DNA from 2 places in the Streptomyces sp. P17 genome. Region 1 is predicted to be linked to the other one. Evidence: riboswitches for the same ligand, from Rfam matches in the RefSeq annotation. Region 1 holds a riboswitch; the other holds the start of a gene.
The links. Region 1 has a riboswitch for thiamine pyrophosphate ahead of thiC (phosphomethylpyrimidine synthase ThiC). Riboswitches for the same ligand answer to the same signal wherever they lie in the genome.

Region 1 (5,769 bases):
CGATTCCGATCACCGTCGGTACCACCGCGGCGACGATGGCGATCTCTCTTCCGGTTCATCAGGCCGACCGTCTGCTGGCCGCGGCACGGCAGTTGCAGACCGAGATCGGACGTCATCTCGGGTCACTGGCGATCTCTATCAGTATCTGAAAACTCACTCCTTGTGATCTGCCGTGTACGTTCAGCAAGATGCCTCAGTGTCAGGGGGATCATTCCTGGCCAATCCGACGGCAGATGACGGGGTAGGCGATGCGCGAGTCCGTACAGGCAGAGGTCATGATGAGCTTTCTCGTCTCCGAGGAGCTCTCCTTCCGCATTCCGGTGGAGCTGCGATACGAGACCTGTGATCCCTACGCCGTGCGGCTGACCTTCCATCTGCCCGGAGACGCCCCGGTGACCTGGGCGTTCGGGCGGGAGCTGCTGATCGACGGTGTGGGCCGGCCGTGCGGTGAGGGCGATGTGCGCGTCACACCCGCCGACCCCGATGAGCTCGGCGATGTGTTGATCCGGCTTCAGGTCGGCGGCGATCACGCGCTGTTCCGCTCCTCCGCGGCGCCGCTCGTGGCGTTCCTCGACCGCACCGACAAGCTGGTGCCGCTGGGCCAGGAGGGTGCGTTGTCCGACTTCGACGCCAGCCTCGACGAGGCCCTGGACCGCATCCTGGCGGAGGAGCAGAGCGCGGGCTGAAGCGTTAGGGAACGGCAGCGCGGGGAGCCGTGCCGTAACGCTTCAGCGGGGGCTGCGGGGCCGTGCAGGAACGCTTCTTCGCTGAGCGGGGAAGCACCTCGGGCCGACCTCCAGCCTCACCTCTTGCGCCGCCGCCCCGCCCCCCACGCCCCGGAGCCGTCTGGGCACCGGCCATCGCGGGCTCCCGTTCGGAGTGGTCGGCCGAGACCACCAGGGCGGCCAGAGCCGTGGTGACCGGGACAGAGGCGACCAGGCCGATCGAGCCGACCAGCGTGCGCACGATCTCCTCCGCGTACTGGAGGTCCTTGGGCGCCGAGGGCTCGTAGGCGACCACGACCTTCTCGCCCTCGTGAAGTTGCCGCGACTGGTCGGGCTGGACGATCTCGGTGAAGGTGCGGCCCTTGTCCTTGCCGGTGTCGACGCGGACCGTGGCCTTCTTGCAGATGCCGCCCTCCTGCTGCTGCGCAGAGGAGCCCTCGGCGGTGGAGGTGTCGCCGGTCGGCGGGACCCCGGAGGCGTTCGCCGCGGAGCGGCTGACCTCCTCGACCTCGGTGACCGTGGCCTGCTGCGTCTGCCGGCCGAAGCCGACTCCGGTGCGCTCGTGCGGGGCGCGCCGTCCGGCCACAGCACCACGAGCCCGGCGACCACCGCCGCGGTGAACGGGATGAGACCCGCCGCGATGACCTTGCGCAGATGCCTGGAGACCGGAGCCGCCGGTCCATGGGCGTGGCTGTGGGAGTGGCCGTTTCCGTGCCTGTCACCGCCGCCGGTGGATCCGGAACCGGGACCGCGGGGCGGCTCAGGCAGGAGCGGTGGTTCATGCGTCGTGGTCACCGACCGATCATCGCGAGAACGACAGGGGCCCCCTGTTCACCGCGCCCGAATTGACGCTAACGTGGGGGCACCTTTGTACACGCGGGAGCTCGGAGCACCGGGCTGAGAGGGCGCTGACCTCCGTCCCAGCGATGTTTCACGTGGAACGTCACCACACGCGAGTGACTTTTCCCCACGGAACGTCGGCAGACGGAAGCCGCTGCGTCGACCGCCGAACCTGTTACCGGGTAATGCCGGCGTAGGGAGTAGGTCTTATGACCATCAAGGACGCACGCACGCCTGCCTCCAGCCAGGACGAGAAGTCCCAGGAGGCCGGGAAGTCCATCGGCTGGCACAAGGCGTACGTCGAGGGCACGCGCCCCGATCTACGGGTGCCGGTCCGTCAGGTGCACCTCACCAACGGGCAGTCCGTCACGCTGTACGACACCTCGGGCCCGTACACCGATCCGCTCGTCGACACCGACGTCCGCCGGGGTCTGGCCCCGCTGCGGGAGAACTGGATCATCGCCCGCGGCGACACCGAGGAGTACGCGGGCCGTCCCGTCCGCCCCGAGGACGACGGGATCAAGCACACCTCGCCCCGTGGCGGCAACCTGCGCAACCTCGACGCCGTCTTCCCGGGCCGGCCGCGGCTGCCGCGCCGCAGCAGGGACGGCCAGGCGGTCACCCAGCTCGCGTATGCGCGCCGGGGCGAGATCACGCCCGAGATGGAGTACGTCGCCATCCGGGAGAACGTTTCTCCAGAAGTCGTCCGCGAGGAGATCGCGGCAGGCCGTGCGGTCCTCCCGGCGAACGTCAACCACCCGGAGATCGAGCCGATGATCATCGGCAAGCGGTTCCTGGTGAAGGTCAACGCCAACATCGGCAACTCCGCGGTGACGTCCTCCATCGAGGAGGAGGTCGAGAAGATGACCTGGGCGACCCGCTGGGGCGCCGACACGGTCATGGACCTCTCCACCGGCCGCAATATCCACACCACCCGCGAGTGGGTGCTGCGCAACTCCCCCGTCCCCATCGGCACGGTGCCGCTCTACCAGGCCCTCGAAAAGGTCGACGGCAGGGCCGAGGAGCTGACCTGGGAGATCTACAAGGACACCGTCATCGAACAGGCCGAGCAGGGCGTGGACTACATGACGGTCCACGCGGGCGTCCGCCTGCCGTATGTGCCGCTGACCGCCAACCGCAAGACGGGCATCGTCTCGCGCGGCGGCTCGATCATGGCGGCTTGGTGCCTCGCGCACCACAAGGAGAGCTTCCTGTACGAGAACTTCGAGGAGCTGTGCGAGATCCTCGCCGCCTACGACGTCACGTACTCGCTCGGCGACGGCCTCAGGCCCGGCTCGATCGCGGACGCCAACGACGAAGCGCAGTTTGCCGAGTTGAGGACGCTCGGGGAACTCAACCGGATCGCGAAGCGTTTCAACGTACAGACCATGATCGAGGGCCCGGGACATGTCCCGATGCACAAGATCAAGGAGAACATCGACCTTCAGCAGGAGATCTGCGATGAAGCTCCGTTCTATACGCTCGGCCCGCTGACGACGGACGTCGCGCCCGCGTACGACCACATCACCTCCGGCATCGGTGCCGCGATGATCGCCTGGTGGGGCACGGCCATGCTCTGCTACGTCACGCCCAAGGAGCACCTGGGTCTGCCCAACCGGGACGACGTCAAGACCGGCGTCATCACCTACAAGATCGCTGCCCACGCGGCCGACCTCGCCAAGGGACACCCCGGCGCCCAGGAGTGGGACGACGCCCTGTCCGACGCCCGCTTCGAGTTCCGCTGGGAGGACCAGTTCAATCTGGCCCTCGACCCGGACACGGCACGGGAGTTCCACGACGAGACCCTGCCGGCGGAGCCCGCCAAGACCGCCCACTTCTGCTCCATGTGCGGTCCGAAGTTCTGTTCGATGAAGATCTCGCAGGACATCCGCCGTCAGCACGGCAGCACACCGGGGGAGATCGAGGAAGGTATGGCGCAGAAGTCCAAGGAGTTCGCGGCTGCGGGCAACCGCGTGTACCTGCCGATCGCGGACTGAGGTCCATGTGGTGGGTCCGCGTTTCGGAGCCGGCCCGAGGGCAGCACACGAAGCGCGGATCCGTTGGGTCACTGAGTCGGTCAGGGCTCTGGAACGACCGGGAGCGGGTGGCGGAGTATGGCGAGCGGATGGCGCAGGGGACGGTGCCGACTGCAGTCGCGGTGTCGACGCTGGATCGCTGTCAGCCCGCGGTGAGCCTCCAGTCGACCGACGAATACGAGCACTGGGGGCTGACGCATTTCCTGCTCAACGGCCATCACAAGCTGGAGGCGGCGGCCTCGGCCGGACGTCCCGTGCAGCTTCTGTCGCTCCTGGCCATGGACGAGAGCCTGTCCGGCCCCGATGATCACCACAGGTTGGGAGCCCTGCGCTCACAGCCCAGCCTGAGCCGTGGGGCTCGGTCGGCCCGGTGACCTGGGTCAGTTCGCGGCCGCCCCGGGGTGAGGTGGTGTTCCGGGCTTTCGGGGCACCGCCTCACTGGGCAGACTGATCCCATGACCGCACTGAGCAAGGGCGCCAATCTTCCTGTCGAGTCCCCGGCGGTACGCGTGGAGCTCTCCTGGTCCGAGGGACCCGGAGTGCCCGACGTGGACGCCTCGGCGCTGCTGCTGACCGCGGCCGGACGCGTGCGGGACGACGCCGACTTCATCTTCTACAACCAGCCGCACCACGCCTCCAAGGCCGTCAGCCACCTGGGCAAGCAACGCGTCGGGGGCGTCGTCACCGACACCGTGGCCGTCGACCTCGGGGCGGTGGAGCCGGCCGTCGAGCGGATCGTGCTGTGCGCGTCGGCCGACGGCGGGACGTTCGGGCAGGTGCCCGGACTGACGCTGAAGCTGGTCGACGACCGGACCGGGAGCGAGGTCGCGCGGTTCGTCGCGGCGGCGGCCACGGAGACCGCGTTCATCGGCGGCGAACTGTATCTGCGCCAGGGGAAGTGGAAGTTCCGGGCGGTGGGACAGGGGTACGCGTCCGGACTCGCGGGGCTGGCAACGGACTTCGGCATCTCGGTGGACGAGGAGGAGACCGCCCTACCGACACCACCGCCGGTGCCGAGGGCGGCGCCGGCGCCCGCCGTATCGCCGGCCGCCCCGCCGGCCGCCCCGCCCGCCGCGCCCTCTGCCTCCCCCAGTCTCACCAAGGGCGAAGAGCGCCTGCCCGTGGACATGCGCAAGCGGCTGGACCTCCGTAAGCAGCAGGTCGCGGTCAGTCTCAGCAAGCATGGTGCCGCCGGTATCACCGCTCGCGTCATCCTGGTGCTGGACGCCTCCGGGTCCATGTCGTTCCTGTACTCCCGGGGAGTCGTCGCGGACGTCGTGGAGCGGATGGCCGCCGTGGCCGCGCAGTTGGACGACGACGGGGAGATGCAGGCCTGGACCTTCGCCTCGAACCCGGCCCGGCTGCCCGACTTCCGGCTCGGGGAGCTGCCGGAGTGGATGCGGCTGCACGTCAGGTGCGGTGAGATGAGCCTCTTCGGGGCCAAGAAGCGGAAGAAGGGGCTTGAAGAGAGCCAGGTCGACATGCGGACGGTCGGCATCCAGAACGAGGAACAGAAGGTGATCGCCGAAGTCCGCGCCTACGTCCGCCAGAACCCCGCCCCGGTCCCCACCCTGGTGCTGTTCTTCTCCGACGGAGGCGTCTACCGCAACGCCCAGATCGAGAAGGAGCTCCGGGAGGCCGTCGAGGAGCCGATCTTCTGGCAGTTCGTGGGCCTCGGCAAGTCCGACTACGGCGTCCTGGAGCGCTTCGACACCCTGCCCGGCCGCCGTGTCGACAACGTCGGTTTCTTCGCGGTGGACGACATCAGCACGGTCCCCGACCAGGAGCTGTACGACCGGCTGCTGTCGGAGTTCCCGCACTGGACGGTGGCCGCACGCAGCGCGGGCATCCTCTGATCACAGCTGAAGGCCCGGACATTCGGCTTGCGCACCCCGCGGCGGGGGGCGCAAGCCGAGGGACCAGGGTCACTCCGGCTGGTGCTCCGGGCCCCCGAAATCCGGACTGGTGTAGTCCGGACTGCTGAAGCTCGGGCGTGGGCCTGACGCAGGGCCCTCTCCGGGGCTGGAGAAGCCCGGGCGGTCGTAGCCGAGGCTCGGCATGCGGCTGGTCGGCGCCGTGGGTGCCGTGCGGTGCAGGGCGGCGGCGGTGCCGGGGTCGGCCAGCGCGTCCCGCAGGAACGGCAGGATGCCGCGCTCCAGCAGGGCTTC
Region 2 (5,769 bases), on a different contig from region 1:
CGGCCACCTCGGCGGGCAGCGCCCCCGCGAGCGGCCGGTCCGCGGCCTCGACGACCGTCACCGAGCAGCCCGCCTCGCGCGCGGCCGTGGCGAACTCGGCGCCGATCCAGCCCGCGCCGACGACCACGATGTCGTGCTGCCGGACGAGCACGGGCCGCAGCCTCTCGGCGTCGTCCAGGGTGCGCAGCAGATGCACTCCGGCAATACCCTCGGCCCCCGGCAGCCGGATCGGTTCGGCACCGGTGGCGAGGACGAGGACGTCGTACGGGACGGGCCCCTCGGCGGTGTCCAGTTCATGGTCGGCGGGGCGCACGCCCAGCACCTCGCGGCCGAGGCCGAGTTCGATGCCGAGCGCCTCGAAGTCCACGTCGAAGGCGGATCCCTCGGCCTTGCCGAGCAGGACGGCCTTGGACAGCGGGGGCCGGTCGTAGGGCTGGTGGGGTTCGGCGCCGATCACCCGCACCGAGCCCGTGAAGCCCTGTTCCCGCAAGGCGACCGCGGTCTGGACGCCGGCCATGCCCGCGCCGACCACCACCACCCGCCGCTGCGACGTCGTCGTCTGCTCGCTCACCTGATCACCATAGACAACTGACAATTTGTCAGTCAGCCGTCGTGCCGCGTGACCTGCTCCACAACGCTGGTCCCGTTTCCCGGCTGCGACTCCCACTCCCAGGTCTCCTCAAGGCGCAGCCGCCCGTCGGGCAGCTCCACGACCGTCGACACACAGTGCCCGGACGACGTGGTCCCGTCCCGCTTGAGCTGCACATACCGGAAGTCCAGCCGGTCGCCCTCCCGCGTACCCACCAGATGCCCGCGTACGACATCGCCGCCCGCGTACTCGGCCCAGATCTCCCCGTCCTTCTCGTGGTAGGTGAACCGGGTCCGCGTACCCACCTGACCTGGGGCCTGGTCGGCGACAGGGGCGAGGACGAGGCCGTCGAGCGAGCGGGGCACGGCAAAGGGCTCCCTTACAGAGGCGCGGAACCACGGGCTAGGGTGGCCACCGTACAAGCACTCGCGGGAGCCCGGACGCACCGGGCTGAGAGGGAGGCTGGCGGCCTCCGACCGTACGAACCTGATCCGGGTCATGCCGGCGAAGGGAGGGGCTGGACGCCCATGTCGCCTACGCGTTCGTCAGACGTCCTCGTCCTCGGGGGCGGAATCATCGGCCTGGTCACGGCGTGGCGGGCCGCACAGCGCGGGTTCACCACGGCCGTGGTGGACCCCGAACCGGGCGGCGGCGCCGCCCAGGTGGCCGCGGGCATGCTGGCCGCCGTCACGGAACTGCACTACGGCGAGCAGACGCTGCTCGGCCTGAATCTGGCCTCGGCCCGCCGCTACCCCGAGTTCGCGGCCGAGCTCACCGAGCTCACCGGACAGGACCTCGGCTACCGGCAGTGCGGCACGCTCGCGGTCGCCCTCGACGCCGACGACCGCGCGCATCTGCGGGAACTGCACGCCCTGCAGCGGGAGTCGGGGCTCGACTCCGAGTGGCTGTCCGGGCGGGACTGCCGGCGTCTGGAGCCGATGCTCGCGCCGAGTGTGCGGGGCGGGCTCCGGGTGGACGGCGACCACCAGATCGACCCGCGGCGCCTGGCGCGGGCGCTGGTGACGGCCTGCGAGCGGGCGGGCGTGGTCTTCCACCGGGCGTGGGCGTCCCGGCTGTCCGTCGCCCAGGGACGGGCTGCGGGCTGCGTGACCGACGACGGCACCGCTCTCGGCGCCGGGCAGGTGGTCCTCGCGGCCGGCAGCCTCAGTGGGCGGCTCGCGGGCGTCCCGGAGGACGTACTGCCTCCCGTACGGCCCGTGAAGGGGCAGGTGCTGCGGCTGACCGTGCCGAAGCGGCACGCGCCGTTCCTGAGCCGGACCGTGCGCGCGGTGGTGCGCGGCAGCCAGGTCTACCTCGTGCCCCGGGAGAACGGCGAGCTGGTCGTCGGGGCGACCAGCGAGGAGCTGGGCTGGGACACGACGGTGACCGCGGGAGGCGTGTACGAGCTGCTGCGCGACGCGCACGAGCTGATGCCGGGCATCACCGAGCTGCCGCTGACGGAGACCCGCGCGGGGCTGCGTCCCGGGTCCCCCGACAACGCGCCGCTGCTGGGCCCGACCGAGCTCGACGGGCTGCTGCTGGCGACCGGGCACTACCGCAACGGCGTGCTGCTCACCCCGGTCACCGGGGACGCCCTCGCGCACGCCCTGGTCACCGGTGAACTCCCGGACGAGGCCCGTCCGTTCAGCCCGAAGCGGTTCGCACTCACGGAGCAGCCCGTATGAACATCTCGGTCAACGGCGAGCGTCGGCGGATCGAGCCGGGCACGGCTCTCGACACGCTCGTGAAGTCCCTCACCGCGGCGCCCTCCGGCGTGGCCGCCGCGCTCAACGAAACCGTCGTCCCGCGCGCGCAGTGGTCCTCGACGTCCCTCTCCGAGGGGGACCGGGTCGAGGTCCTGACCGCCGTCCAAGGAGGCTGACCTATGGCCGACGATCCCTTTGTCCTCGGCGGTACGTCCTTCTCGTCCCGCCTGATCATGGGTACGGGCGGTGCGCCCTCCCTTGAGGTGCTGGAGCGGGCGCTGGTCGCGTCCGGGACGGAGCTGACGACGGTCGCGATGCGCCGGGTGGACGCCTCGGTGCACGGCTCGGTGCTGTCGGTGCTGGAGAAGCTGGGCATCCGGGTGCTGCCGAACACGGCGGGGTGCTTCACGGCGGGGGAAGCCGTCCTGACGGCACGCCTCGCGCGCGAAGCGCTCGGCACCGATCTGATCAAGCTGGAGGTCATCGCCGACGAGCGGACGCTGCTGCCGGATCCCATCGAGCTGCTGGACGCGGCCGAGACGCTGGTCGACGACGGGTTCACCGTACTGCCGTACACGAACGACGATCCGGTGCTGGCCCGCAAACTGGAGGACGTCGGCTGCGCGGCGATCATGCCGCTGGGGTCCCCGATCGGCTCCGGGCTCGGGATCCGCAACCCGCACAACTTCCAGCTGATCGTGGAGCACGCGCGCGTGCCGGTGATCCTGGACGCCGGGGCCGGTACCGCCTCGGACGCGGCGCTGGCGATGGAGCTGGGGTGCGCGGGTGTGATGCTCGCCTCGGCGGTGACGCGGGCGAAGGAGCCGGTCCTGATGGCCGACGCGATGCGGCACGCGGTGGAGGCGGGACGGCTGGCGTACCGCGCGGGCCGGATCCCGCGGCGCCACTTCGCGGAGGCGTCGTCTCCGGCGGAGGGCAGGGCGGTGCTGGACCCCGAACGTCCCGCATTCTGAACGGCCAAGTGGGTTGCGTCACAGGACGGCTTCAGTCCCGCTCCTATCCCGGACTGGAAGCCAGGGGTGTCAGTCGCTGCTCGTACACTCGCCTGCGTGGATACGACCCTTCAGGACCCGCTGGTCGGGCAGGTGCTCGACGGACGTTATCGCGTCGAGGCGCGGATCGCCGTCGGTGGGATGGCCACGGTCTACCGGGCCGTGGACACCCGGCTCGACCGTGTGCTCGCGCTGAAGGTGATGCACCCGGGGCTCGCGGCCGACGCCACCTTCGTGGAGCGGTTCATCCGGGAGGCGAAGTCGGTCGCCCGGCTCGCGCACCCCAACGTCGTGCAGGTCTTCGACCAGGGGACGGACGGGTCGTACGTCTACCTCGCCATGGAGTACATCGCCGGCTGCACCCTGCGTGACGTGCTGCGCGACCGCGGGGCGCTGCAGCCCCGGGCCGCCCTGGACATCCTGGAGCCGGTGCTCGCCGCGCTCGGCGCCGCGCACCGCGCCGGGTTCGTGCACCGGGACATGAAGCCGGAGAACGTGCTCATAGGGGACGACGGCCGGGTGAAGGTCGCCGACTTCGGCCTCGTACGGTCCGTGGACTCCGTCACCAACACCACCGGTTCCGTCCTCGGCACCGTCTCCTATCTCGCGCCCGAGCAGATAGAGCAGCCAGGCGCCGCGGACGCCCGCGTCGACGTGTACGCGTGCGGTGTCGTGCTGTACGAGATGCTCACCGGCGAGAAGCCGCACGACGGGGACTCCCCCGCGATCGTGCTCTACAAGCACCTTCACGAGGACGTCCCGCCGCCCTCGGCCCGCGTGCCCGGGCTGGCGTACGAGCTCGACGCGCTGGTCGCCTCGGCCACCGCGCGCACCCGGGACGTCCGCCCGCACGACGCGGTCGCGCTGCTCGCCGAGGCCCGTCAGACGCGTGCCGCGCTCAGCGCGGACCAGCTGGACGCGATGCCCCCGCAGGCGCTCTCCGCCGAGCACGACAACGCCGAGGACCGCACCAGCGTGATCCCGCGTTCGCTGACGGTGCCGCGCCCGCTGCCGGTCAACGAGGACGAGGACCGCTTCTCCCACACCAGCCGTCTGCAGTCCCCTGCCCCGCTCCCGCCGACGAGACGCCGGGGGTCCCGGCGCGGCCCCCTCGCCCTCGTCGTCGCCGCTTTGCTCGTCCTCGGTGTCGGCGCGGGCGTCTGGTACATCAACTCCGGCCAGTTCACCCGGGTCCCGGCGCTGCTGACCCAGACCGAGGCCAAGGCCAAGGACCGGCTGGAGGACGCCGGTCTGGAGGTCGGCAAGGTCGAGCGCGCCTTCAGCGACACCGTCAAGCGCGGCCAGGTCATCAGCACCGATCCGGCCGTCGGCAGCCGCATACGGCAGAACGACTCGGTGAACCTGGTCGTCTCCAAGGGCCCGCAGGTCGTGAAGGTCCCCGACCTGGTGGGCCACCGCCTGGACAAGGCACGGGCCCTGCTGAGGACCGAGGGTCTGGAGCCGGGCATGGTGACCCGGGAGTTCAGCGACTCCGTCCTCAAGGGCATGGTCATCTCGACGAACCCCGAGGCCGGCACCGAGCGCCGCTCGGGCTCCGCCGTCGCGCTCGTCGTGAGCAAGGGCGCCCCGGTCGACGTGCCGGACGTCACCGGCGAGAGCCTGGCGGACGCCAGGGCCGAGCTGGAGGATGCGGGCCTGAAGGTGGAGGTCGCCGCCGAGGAGGTCAACTCCTCCGAGGTCGGCAAGGGCGCGGTGGCCCAGCAGACGCCTCAGCCCGACACCCAGGCCGTCGCGGGCGACACGGTGACGCTGACGCTGTCCAAGGGCCCGGAGATGGTCGAGGTCCCGGACGTGGTGGGCGACAAGGTCGACGACGCCAAGGCCGAGCTGGAGGCGGCGGGCTTCGAGGTCGACGAGGACCGCGGGCTGCTCGGGCTGTTCGGCGACACGGTCAAGAGCCAGTCCGTGGACGGCGGTGACACCGCGCCCAAGGGCTCGACGATCACCATCGAGATCCGCTGACGGGACGTACGCACAGATGACCGTTCAGCAGCTCCGCAATCCCGTCGGCGGCCATGTCCCCGTGGCCGGCGGCCTGAACTCCGTGGGCCTGACCTACGCCCGCGACCTCAAGGCCGAGACCGTGCAGGTCTTCGTCGCCAACCCGCGCGGCTGGGCCACGCCGGCCGGAAACCCGCGGCAGGACGAGGAGTTCCGCGCGGCCTGCGCGCAGGAGTCGATCCCGGCGTACGTCCATGCCCCGTACCTGATCAACTTCGGCTCGCACACCGAGGCGACCGTCGAGAAGTCGGTGGAGTCGCTACGCCACTCGCTTCGGCGCGGGCGGGAGATCGGGGCGCTGGGCGTGGTCGTGCACACCGGCAGCGCGACCGGCGGCCGAGACCGCTCGGTGGCACTGAAGCAGGTACGGGAGTACCTGCTGCCGCTGCTGGACGAGCTGACCCACGACGACGACCCGTACCTGCTGCTGGAGTCGACG

Region 2: another riboswitch for thiamine pyrophosphate. It lies ahead of thiO (glycine oxidase ThiO); the one in region 1 lies ahead of thiC (phosphomethylpyrimidine synthase ThiC).

What each region holds. Positions count from the first base shown of each region.
Region 1 covers NZ_JAVRBF010000007.1:106,305-112,073, forward strand. The annotation lists gene RMT89_RS06500 (IclR family transcriptional regulator) at 1-149, shown strand, start outside; gene RMT89_RS06505 (SsgA family sporulation/cell division regulator) at 249-686, shown strand; partial or broken gene RMT89_RS06510 (YibE/F family protein) at 889-1,520, opposite strand; TPP riboswitch at 1,592-1,782, shown strand; gene thiC (phosphomethylpyrimidine synthase ThiC) at 1,775-3,562, shown strand; gene RMT89_RS06520 (hypothetical protein) at 3,670-3,975, shown strand; gene RMT89_RS06525 (VWA domain-containing protein) at 4,057-5,457, shown strand; gene RMT89_RS06530 (hypothetical protein) at 5,527-5,769, opposite strand, start outside.
Region 2 covers NZ_JAVRBF010000001.1:43,623-49,391, reverse strand. The annotation lists gene RMT89_RS00255 (FAD-dependent oxidoreductase) at 1-517, opposite strand, end outside; gene RMT89_RS00250 (hypothetical protein) at 604-954, opposite strand; TPP riboswitch at 1,008-1,119, shown strand; gene thiO (glycine oxidase ThiO) at 1,117-2,274, shown strand; gene thiS (sulfur carrier protein ThiS) at 2,271-2,471, shown strand; gene RMT89_RS00235 (thiazole synthase) at 2,475-3,269, shown strand; gene pknB (Stk1 family PASTA domain-containing Ser/Thr kinase) at 3,366-5,291, shown strand; gene RMT89_RS00225 (deoxyribonuclease IV) at 5,308-5,769, shown strand, end outside.